One region of the Nocardia sichangensis genome, then DNA from elsewhere that is predicted to be linked to it. Evidence: predicted binding sites of a transcription regulator. Region 1 holds the regulator's gene; the other holds the start of a gene.

Region 1 (5,707 bases):
AAGCGGCACATCGGCACCGACTGGTCGGTGGACATCGACGACAAGAAGTACACGCCGCAGGAGATCAGCGCGCGCGTGCTGATGAAGCTCAAGCGCGACGCGGAGTCCTACCTCGGTGAGGAGATCACCGACGCGGTCATCACCGTGCCCGCCTACTTCGAGGACGCCCAGCGGCAGGCCACGAAGGAAGCAGGCCAGATCGCGGGCCTGAACGTCCTGCGCATCGTCAACGAGCCCACCGCCGCGGCGCTCGCCTACGGCCTGGACAAGGGCGACAAGGAACAGACCATCCTGGTCTTCGACCTCGGTGGCGGCACCTTCGACGTCTCGCTGCTGGAAATCGGCGAGGGCGTCGTCGAGGTCCGCGCCACCTCCGGCGACAACCACCTCGGTGGTGACGACTGGGACGAGCGGGTCGTGCAGTGGCTGGTCGACAAGTTCAAGGCCAGCTCGGGCATCGACCTGACCAAGGACAAGATGGCCATGCAGCGGCTGCGTGAGGCCGCCGAGAAGGCCAAGATCGAGCTGAGCTCCTCGCAGAGCACCTCGATCAACCTGCCCTACATCACCGTCGACGCGGAGAAGAACCCGCTGTTCCTCGACGAGCAGCTGACTCGCGCCGAGTTCCAGAAGATCACCTCGGACCTGCTCGACCGCACCCGCGCGCCGTTCCAGTCCGTGATCAAGGACGCGGGCATCAAGGTGTCCGACATCGACCACGTGGTGCTCGTCGGCGGTTCCACCCGTATGCCGGCCGTCACCGACCTGGTGCGCGAGCTGACCGGTGGCAAGGAGCCCAACAAGGGCGTGAACCCGGACGAGGTCGTCGCCGTCGGCGCCGCCCTGCAGGCCGGTGTGCTCAAGGGTGAGGTCAAGGACGTCCTGCTGCTCGACGTGACCCCGCTGTCGCTGGGCATCGAGACCAAGGGCGGCGTGATGACCAAGCTCATCGAGCGCAACACCACCATCCCGACCAAGCGCTCGGAGACCTTCACCACGGCTGACGACAACCAGCCGTCGGTGCAGATCCAGGTGTTCCAGGGTGAGCGCGAGATCGCCTCGCACAACAAGCTGCTCGGCTCTTTCGAGCTGACCGGCATCCCGCCCGCCCCGCGCGGCGTGCCGCAGATCGAGGTCACCTTCGACATCGACGCCAACGGCATCGTGCACGTCACCGCGAAGGACAAGGGCACCGGCAAGGAGAACACGATCAAGATCCAGGACGGCTCCGGCCTGTCCAAGGAGGAGATCGATCGGATGGTCAAGGACGCCGAGGCGCACGCGGCCGAGGACAAGGCGCGTCGCGAGGAGGCGGAGACCCGCAACCAGGCCGAGTCGCTGGTCCACCAGACCGAGAAGTTCATCAAGGAGAACGAGGACAAGGTCCCCGCGGACGTCAAGACCAAGGTCGAGGCGGCCATCGCCGAGGCGAACGAGGCTCTGAAGGGCACCGACATCGCCGCGGTCAAGGCGGCCGTCGAGAAGCTGGCCACCGAGTCGCAGGCGCTCGGCCAGGCCATCTACGAGGCCTCCGCCGCGGACGCCGCCGCGCAGGGCGACGGCGCGACCAGCGCCGCGTCGGATGACCAGGTCGTGGACGCCGAGGTCGTGGACGAGCCGGTCGACACGGAGAAGAAGTGACCGAGGACAACTTCGAGAAGGAGCCGATCACCTTCGTCGACAACCGGAAGATCGATCCGGAGACCGGTGACGTCAGGCAGCAGGCCGCGGACAACGGCGCCGCGGCCGCGCAGGCCCCGCAGGTGGACGAGGGCGTGGACATCGACAACGACGACGCCCTCGCCGACACCATCAGCGGCGAGCTCGCCGAGCGCACCGCCGACCTGCAGCGGCTGACCGCCGAGTACGCCAACTACCGGCGCCGGGTCGAGCGCGACCGCAAGGCCGTCATCGACAACGCCAAGGCGTCGGTGGTCACCGAGTTGCTCGGCGTGCTCGACGATCTCGACCGCGCGCGGGCGCACGGCGACCTGGAATCGGGTCCGCTGCGGTCGGTGGCCGACAAGCTGTCGGCCGCGCTGCTCAAGCAGGGTCTCGAGGAGTTCGGTTCAGAGGGCGAGCCTTTCGACCCGACCCTGCACGAGGCCGTGCAGCACGAGGGCTCCGGCCACGACCCGGTGATCGGCATTGTGATGCGCAAAGGCTATCGCTTCGGCGATAGGGTGCTTCGGCACGCGCTCGTCGGGGTAACCGACGGCGTAGCCGATCTGACGGAAAACGCTGTTCAACCTACTGAAGAGGCATCGGATGTTGATGCCGGCGCGAACGATCAATAAGGACGCGAGAGGAGGAGATGCTCGGTGAGCCAACGGGAGTGGATCGAAAAGGACTTCTACAAGGAGCTGGGTATTTCCTCCGGCGCCTCGCAGGACGAGATCAAGAAGGCCTATCGCAAGCTCGCCAGGGACTTGCATCCGGACGCCAACCCCGGTGACACCAAAGCCGAGGAGCGGTTCAAGGCCGTCAGCGAGGCGCACGCCGTGCTGTCGGATCCGGCCAAGCGCAAGGAGTACGACGACACCCGCAAGCTCTTCGCGGGTGGCGGCTACGGTCGCGGTGGCTTCGGCGGCGGTACCGGTGGCGGCTTCTCGCAGGAGTTCAACCTCGGGGACATCTTCGGCGGCGCCGCCGGTGCCGCCGACGGTGGCCTCGGCGACCTGCTCGGCGGTCTGTTCAACCGGGGCGGCACGCGGTCGTCGAGCCGACCCAGGCGCGGGGCCGACGTGGAGACCGAGACGACGCTCGGTTTCCGGGAAGCGGCCCAGGGCGTCACGGTCCCGCTGCGGATGACCAGCCCCTCGCCGTGCACGACGTGTCACGGCAGCGGCGCCAAACCGGGCACGAGTCCGCGAGTCTGCCCGATCTGCAACGGGACCGGCATCGTCAGCCGCAACCAGGGCGCGTTCGGCTTCAGCGAGCCGTGCGACGAGTGCCGGGGCAGCGGGTCGATCATCGACGACCCGTGCCTCGACTGCCAGGGCAGCGGCATCCAGAACCGCACGCGCACCATCACGGTGCGGATTCCTCCCGGAGTCGGTGACGGTCAACGGATCCGGCTGGCCGGTCAGGGCGAGGCGGGGCTGCGCGGGGCGCCCTCGGGCGACCTGTATGTCACCGTCCACGTCAGCCAGGACAAGGTCTTCGGCCGCAACGGCGACGACCTGACCCTGGTTCTGCCGGTCAGTTACAGTGAATTGGTCCTCGGTACAACGGTTTCGGTGCCCACTCTGGACGGCCGGGTCGGCGTCAAGGTGCCTCCGGGTACCGCCGACGGCCGCACCTTGCGGGTGCGCGGCCGTGGCGTGCCCAAGCGCGGCGGCGGCGCGGGCGACCTACTGGTGACGGTGAAGGTCGCGATTCCGCAGAAGCTGGACAACGACGCCGTCGAGGCGCTGAAGCGCTACCAGGAGGCGGAACGGGCCGGCGGCTTCGACCCACGTGCGGGATGGGCAGGTGCGTGATGTCCTCCGAACCGAAGAACGCGTCCGGCGGGTCGCGGGCCGAGTTCTTCATGATCTCGGTCGCGGCCCAGCTGGCCGGCATGCACGCGCAGACGCTGCGCACGTATGACCGTCTGGGACTGGTCACGCCGCAACGTACTTCGGGCGGTGGTCGGCGCTACTCGGCCCGGGACGTGGAGCTGCTGCGCGAGGTGCAGCGGCTGTCCCAGGACGAGGGCGTCAACCTGGCGGGCATCAAGCGCATCATCGAACTGACCAATCAGGTGGAGGAACTGCGCCAGCAGGTCGCGGAACTGTCGGCCGAGCTGGAGCGGACGCGGGCGGCGTACCGTCCGGATCTCGCTCCGCAGCAGCGCAGTACCGCGCTGGTCGTCTGGCAGCCGCGGCATCGTCGTGAGGACGGTCAGCGCAGACGATAACCGGCACGACGACGGCCCCGGCCTCGGTCGCACATCGCGATCCGGCGCCGGGGCCGTCGTCGTGCGCGGGCATTGTCACAAAGATTTGCTGAAGATAAACCAGAACATGTTCGGCGGAAGTGGTGCGGCATCATCTATTTCGTTGTCGAATCAGCTGGACATTTTCACCATAGATCAGTTTACGTAACCGGTTCGGCCTACCCGATTCGATCCACCTCGGATGGACGCCATGTTGCCCTGAAGTCGCTAGAACAGACCAATCGGGACGTAATTCCACAAGAGAGCCTTACCAATTCGGTATGCACACGACTGACTTTGTGCCGAATCCCCGGTCTTGCAGTCGGTTTCTCTGGCGTGTCGCCCTGGGCATCCTCGTTTCGACGAAATTGAGCGCGGTATGTTCCTTCGAAAGATTCCGTTGCTGGCAAACCTCGCCTACACTCCTTGCCATCGGCTGCTGTCGAGTGGCCCCGCAGCACCTCACTCGCCGGCATGGTTCGTGAACGAGTGCGAAATGGGGTTGTGAGACCAATGGATTCACGCACTGTCGCTTTGATCAGAACTACGTTCAAGGCGGTTGCTGCGGAGGATGGGGGGCCGGAGAAACTGGCGAGATCGTTCTACGCGATCTTGTTCACCGACTACCCGCACGTCCGCGATTTCTTTCCCGCCGCGATGGACTCCCAGCGTGACCGGCTGGTCAAGGCGATCTCCTATGCACTGGACCGGTTGGAGGAGCCCGACAAGCTGCTGCCCTTCCTGGCCCAGCTCGGCAGGGACCACCGCAAGTACGGCGTGCAGCCCGCGCACTACGCCGCCGTCGCCACCGCGCTGAAGAACGCCGTGAAAGTGTTCGCGGGCACCGAGATGTGGACCGACGAGGTGGACCGCGCCTGGGACGAGGGCCTGCAGATCATCTCCGACACCATGATCGGCGCGGCGGAGAAGGAGACCACGCCGTCGGTGTGGACCGGCACGGTGATCGAGCGCCGCGAGGTGCTGCGCAACCTGGTCGTCGTCCGGCTGCAACTGGATCAGCCGATGCGCTATGCCGCGGGCCAGTACTTGAGCGTGCAGGTTCCGTCGCGGCCGCGCATGTGGCGCTATCTCTCGCCCGCCGTGCCGGCGAATGCCAACGGTGAGATCGAGTTCCACGTCCGCAGCGTGCTCGGCGGCTGGGTCAGCTCGGCCATCGTCGGCCAGACTGTCGTCGGCGACCAATGGCTGCTCGGCTCGCCACTCGGCGGCCTCGGCGTTCCGCGCAACGCCAAACGCAAGATGCTGATGGTCGGCTGCGGCACCGGAATCGCGCCGCTGCGCGCGCAGCTGATGTCGATGGCGATGCGGCGGACCAATCCGAAGGTGCATCTGTTCGTCGGCGGCCACCACCCATGCGACCTCTACGACCTGGAGACCCTGAGCAAGCTGGCGATGGCCAACCGCTGGCTCACGGTCACGCCGGTGAGCGAGCACGACGAAAACCCCTGGTGGTACCCGGAACCGGAGGAGCCGCGCACCACCTGGCCGGGCCTGGAACCCCGCGTCACCGGCCAGATCGGCAAGGTCGTCGCCAGTTTCGGCGCATGGTCCGACCGCGACGTGCAGATCGTAGGCTCACCCTCGATGGTGCAGACCACCAAGTTCCGACTCATGGCAGCCGGAACCCTGGCGAAGAACATCCGCCACGACCCGTTGTATTAGTCCGGCGCCTGCGGCGCCGGGTGTTCGCGGGCTGTGTTGTTCGGCCGCGCCTTCGGCGCGAACGGCGGATGCTCGGTCTCGCTTCGCTCGAAAGACGTGGTTGCG
Region 2 (5,707 bases), on a different contig from region 1:
CCGCACACCGAACCCACGCGCCGGATAGGACGCGCAGGTCACCACCTTGCGCGGTTCGGCGGGATCGCCGTGGCCGCCGACGATGACCGGCAGCCCCCGCAGTTCCGGATGACGGCGGAACTCCACCGCCGCCTGGAACTGATCGAGATCGACATGCAACAGCCATCTGGCCACATGCCGTTCTTACCGCAGGGGTGCGACACCCGGCCGCAATTCCGGCGCGAGCGCCCGCCGACCGGCATCGCCGCACCCGCCGCCGGTCGTGCCATCGTCCGCAGCACCGCGATGAGTCCCACTGCCTGATCCCCCTCACACGGATGTCCTGACATTGCGCGGCCCGCAGAACAGAACTAAATTCTGGATATGAAGATTCGAGATCGGTTGCTACTGGCAGCCGAGCGCCAGTTCGCCGAGCACGGAGCGCTCGACGCAACGCTGACCCAGATCCGGGGCGCGGCGGGCGCCAGCGTCGGTGCGCTCTACCACCACTTCCCGGACAAGGCCGACCTGTACCGGCAGGTGTGGGCCAACGCGCTGGCGGACTATCAGAAGCATTTCTGGGCGGTGGTCGGCGACAGCGCCGACGCGCGGGAAGGCGTCACCGCCGGTGTGCGCGAACACTTGCGGTGGGTGAGCGAAAATCAATATCGCGCAACGGTACTCACCTCCGCGCGGCCGCCGGGAGTGCGCGAGAGCGAGAGCAATCGCCGCTTCATGTCCGACGTGACGCGGTGGTGGCGCACCCACGCAGGATACGGGGTGGTGCGCGATCTGCCCATCGATCTGGTCTACGCGCTGTGGCTGGGTCCGGCGCAGGAATACACCCGGCAGTGGCTGGGCGGTGACATGCGCATCGCCCCTGCCGAAGTCGCGGGCGAGCTGGCCGACGCCGCCTGGCTGGCGCTCGCCGCCGATCGCACCGCGGCCGCAGGGCAGCTGTCCGAGTGACCGCCACCAACACCCTCGACCTGGACAGCGCCAAGAAGATACTCGCCGCACAGCCCTTCGCCACGCTGATCGGCACCGAGATCACCGCCTTCGGCGACGGCGCCGCGACCCTGATCATCCCGCTGCGCCGCGAACTGACCCAGCAATTCGGCTACGTGCACGGCGGCGTGCTCGCCTATGCCGCCGACAACGCCCTCACCTTCGCCGCGGGAACGGTTCTCGGCGCGAACGTCCTCACCGGAGGTGTCACCATCACCTACCTGCGGCCCGCCGCCGGCGACCGGTTGCGCATCGAGGCATCCGTCACCGGGGCGACGCGCCGCCAGGCGGTTGCCCACTGCGCGATCTACGCGGAAAGCTCCGGGCGCGAACCGGTCCTGTGCGCGGTGGGCCAAGGCACCACCCGGCTCGCGGAAACGGACCTGGCCGGCACGAACACCAGCCCCTGACCTCACGACGTCCGTTCGCACGCGGCCCGCGCTATCGGGTGACGGCGGCACTGGCCGGGGTGTCGGCGCGCGGGCGTACTCAGGAACGAGATCCGCCGACCGCCTGTGCCGCAGCTCGGCAAGTGCGTTGCGACACAGCACATTCGGCGAGGGTCAGCCGCCGACCCGGTGTGGCGAGGTCCGTCGATGGTGGCCACACCGGGCACGGCGAGCGATGAGCCGCTCCGGTGCTTCACCAACGTCCCTCCGCCGATCGCGACATGCGAAGGGCCGGGCCCGGATACGCTCCGTGCCCGGCCCGTTCCGTCCAAGGTCAGGCGTACCTCCGCCTTCGCTCCGGCCATGCGTGGGCTGAGGACGGACTACGTCCGATCGCACCCATCAGGCGGTCGCCGCGAAGGCAGGCCCCAAGGCAGGCTCGGCGACCGGCTCGATCGCGTAGGCCAGGATGTCGGCCACGTCGGCGACCGGCCGGACGTCCAGCGCGGCCAGCACTTCCGCCGGAACGTCGTCCAGATCCGGCTCGTTGCGCGCCGGGATGAACACCGTCTTCAATCCGGCCCGCTGGGCGGCGAGCAGCTTCTGCTTCACGCCGCCGATCGGCAGCACCCGGCCGTTCAGCGTGACCTCACCGGTCATGCCGACGTCCGATCGCACCTGACGACCCAGCGCCAGCGACACCAGGGCGGTGACCATCGTGACGCCCGCGGACGGCCCGTCCTTCGGCACCGCACCCGCCGGGAAGTGGATGTGGATATTGCGATCAAGCACCGACGGCTCGATGCCGATCTCCTCCAGGTGCGAGCGCACGTAGGTCAGCGCGATCTGTGCCGACTCCTTCATGACGTCGCCGAGCTGGCCGGTGAGGGTCAGCGAGCGCTCGCCCTCGGCGGCGTTCGCCTCGATGTAGAGGACGTCGCCGCCCGCGCCGGTCACGGCGAGGCCGGTGGCCACACCCGGGACGGCCGTGCGTTCCACCGAGTCGGGAGTGAAGCGCGGACGACCCAAGTAGTCCTTCAGGTCGTCCAGACCGATCGTCAGGGCTCCGGCGTCACGCTCGACGTCGTAACCCAGTTCGGGGTCGTAACCAGATCCGGTTTCGCGCTCCGACAGCCGCGTGGCCGCTTTGCGCAGCGCCTTGGCGATCAGCCGCTCCATCTGCCTGACCCCGGCCTCCCTGGTGTAGTCGGCGGCGATCTCGCGCAGCGCTTCCTCGCTGATCGACACCTCCTCGGCGGTCAGCGCGTTGCGCTCCAGCTGCCGCGGCACCAAGAAGTCGCGCGCGATGGCCACCTTGTCGTCCTCGGTGTAGCCGTCGACGGTGATCAGTTCCATCCGGTCCAGCAGCGGGCCGGGGATGGTCTCCATGACGTTCGCGGTCGCGATGAACAGCACGTCGGACAGGTCCAGGTCCAGATCCAGGTAGTGATCGCGGAACGTGTGGTTCTGCGCCGGGTCCAGCACCTCGAGCAACGCGGCCGCCGGGTCGCCGCGGAAGTCCGAGCCGACCTTGTCGATCTCGTCCAGCAGGACGACCGGGTTCATCGAACCGGCTTCCTTCATGGCCCGCACGATCCGGCCGGGCAGCGCGCCGACGTAGGTGCGGCGGTGACCGCGGATCTCGGCCTCGTCACGCACGCCGCCCAGGGCCACGCGGACGAACTTGCGGCCGAGCGCTCGCGCCACGGACTCTCCCAGCGAGGTCTTGCCCACGCCGGGCGGACCGACCAGCACCAGCACCGCGCCGGACCCGCGTCCGCCGACCACCTCCAGGCCGCGGGCGGCCCGGCGAGCGCGGACGGCCAGGTACTCGACCATTCGGTCCTTGACCTCGTCCAAGCCGTGGTGGTCGGCGTCCAGCACCGCGCGGGCGGCCGAGACGTCGGCGCTGTCGGTGGTCTTCACCGTCCACGGCAGCTCGAGCACGGTGTCCAGCCAGGTCCGGATCCAGCCGGATTCCGGGCTCTGATCGCTGGCACGCTCCAGCCTGCCGACTTCGCGCAGCGCCGCCTCACGCACGGTGTCGGGCAGGTCGGCCTGCTCGACGCGGGTGCGGTAGTCGTCGGCGCCGTCGGGCTCGTCCTCGCCGAGTTCCTTGCGGATCGCGTTGAGCTGCTGGCGCAGCAGGAATTCGCGCTGGCTCTTCTCCATGCCCTCGCGCACGTCTTCGCTGATCTTCTCGCTGATCTCGGCCTCGGCGATGTGCGCCTTGGTCCACTCGATCAGCGTGGTCAGCCGCTCGGCCGCGTCGGGGGTCTCGAGCAGTTCACGCTTCTGCTCGGAAGTCAGGTACGGGGCGTAACCCGCGGTGTCGGCGATGGCCGACGGGTCGGTCAGCTGATTGACCGCGTCGATGATCTGCCAGGCCTCGCGGCGTTGCAGCACCGAGACGACCAGCTTCTTGTATTCGGCGGCCAGTTCCTTCGTGCGGCCGTCCGGAGCAGGCGTCTCGACCGGCTCGGCCTCCACCCACAGCGCGGCCCCCGGCCCGGTGACACCGTGCCCGATCTTGGCGCGCCGTTCGGCCTTGAGGACGGCCGCCGGGGCTCCGCCGCGCATCCGGCCGACCTGTTCGATGGTGGCGACCACGCCGTAGGTGGCGTAGCCCTCGTTCAGCCGCGGCGCGAGCAGCACGGCGTCGGTCTTTGCGGCGCGCGCGGCATCGATCGCGGCCTGCGCCGATTCGTCCAGTTCGATGGGCACGACCATGCCCGGCAGCACGATCGGATCGGTCAGGAACAGCACCGGCAGGTTCTGAGGTGTAGTCACGTCTTCGACCTTCCAAAAGTTGAGCGATGCCTACTCAACCCCGGGGTGTGTGGGTTTGTTCCGCCCCGACCGGTCCGTTCGCTGACGGCGAAGTGCCGACCGGTGCGGCCCCCGCTTCGCGTTGACACCCCGTCCAAGGCAATGAGAACGTTGGGGCCTTGATATCTCATACCGGCGGTACCGCCGGATCGGCCTAGGGAGTCCCATCGATGTCGTCGCTCGCCGCTGGCGTGTTCATCGACTGGGAGAGCGTGACCGGGCAGCCGAAATTCGTGGTCGACCTGATCACGTTCCCGATCTTCAGCGCGCTGGCGGGATGGCTGACGAACTGGACCGGCGTGCTGATGCTGTTCTGGCCGATCGTCTTTCGCGGCATCCGCATCCCGGGTCTGCACGTGCTCTATCCGTACTTCCCCCGCCGGGTGCAAGTGCTGCCGACCTTCTCCGGCGACGGCCTGCGCCTCGGATTCCAGGGCTTCATCCCGGCGCGGGCGGAGAAGATGGCCAGCATCTGCGTGGACAAGGCCCTGATGCGGATCGGCAGCCCCAAGGATTTCATCCACGAACTCGATCTCGACGGCATCGCCGACTACATCGCGGTGCTGGCGCGGCAGCAGGTGCGCCCGCTGGTGGACGAGCTGATGTACCGGGAGAACCCGGACCTGTGGCGTACGGTGCCGCGCGCCGCCAAGCAGCTGATCTACCAGCGAGTGGATCGGGAACTGCCCGCACTGTCGCGCCGCGCGTTCGCGTCGCTGGGCGACAACGTCGACCAGTTGATCGGCATCAAGGGTTTCGTGATCCGCTACCTGCAGGACAACCCGGCCATTCTGAAGGACTTGACCACCACCATCGCGGCGCCCGAACTGCGCTTCATGGTGCGCATCGGCTTGCTCGGCGCGCCCTTCGGCGTGCTGCTGGCTCTGTACCTGCACGTGCACCAGCAGATTCCGGTGCTGGGCTGGGTCCCCGGCTGGGTGATCGTGCTGCTCGCCTCGGCGGCGATCGGCGTGATCGTGAACGTCATCGCGGTGAAGATGGTGTTCGAGCCGGGTGATCCGCAACCGAGGTACAAGTACCTGTGGAAGCAAGCACTGCTGGCCAAACGGCAGCCGCAAGCGGCGACCGATCTGGCGCACATCCTGGCCTACCAGGTGCTGACGCTGCCGAATCTGTCCAAGGAGCTGCTGGAAGGCCCGAACGGGGACAAGACCAGGCAGTTGCTGGAGCGCTTGATCGCCGACGAGATCCATCGTCAGCTCGGGCCGACCACCGCACTCGTGCGGGCGGCGCTGGGGCGTCGCCAGTTCGACAACCTCACGGTGGGCGCAGCGGGCGCCGCGGTCGGCTTGGCGCCGACCCTGGTCGAGGACGAGGAATTCACCCGGGAGCAGGCCAAGACCATCGACGAGTTCGCCGCGCGTAAGCTGCGGCGGCTCACGCCAGGGGAGTTCATGGAGATGTTCTACGCCTCCGTCGAGCAGGACGCCTGGCTGCTGTATCTGCACGGTGCGGTCCTCGGACTCGTCGTCGGAGCCGCC

The links. Region 1 encodes HspR, which represses chaperone genes until heat shock. Its sites were predicted from a motif close to ANNTGAGTNNNNNNNACTCANNT; they were not measured.
Region 2: a site for HspR is predicted at 4,184-4,206, ahead of lon (endopeptidase La). Genes of this name have one in related genera too.

The regions. Positions count from the first base shown of each region.
Region 1 covers NZ_JBJZOK010000001.1:275,335-281,041, reverse strand. Annotated here, with positions in the region: gene dnaK (molecular chaperone DnaK) at 1-1,641, shown strand, start outside; gene grpE (nucleotide exchange factor GrpE) at 1,638-2,297, shown strand; gene dnaJ (molecular chaperone DnaJ) at 2,322-3,482, shown strand; gene ACL03I_RS01430 (heat shock protein transcriptional repressor HspR) at 3,482-3,901, shown strand; gene ACL03I_RS01425 (FAD-binding oxidoreductase) at 4,433-5,602, shown strand.
Region 2 covers NZ_JBJZOK010000016.1:157,324-163,030, forward strand. Annotated here, with positions in the region: gene ACL03I_RS22655 (DNA polymerase IV) at 1-174, opposite strand, end outside; gene ACL03I_RS22660 (TetR/AcrR family transcriptional regulator) at 364-948, shown strand; gene ACL03I_RS22665 (PaaI family thioesterase) at 945-1,397, shown strand; gene lon (endopeptidase La) at 1,779-4,106, opposite strand; gene ACL03I_RS22675 (DUF445 domain-containing protein) at 4,376-5,707, shown strand, end outside.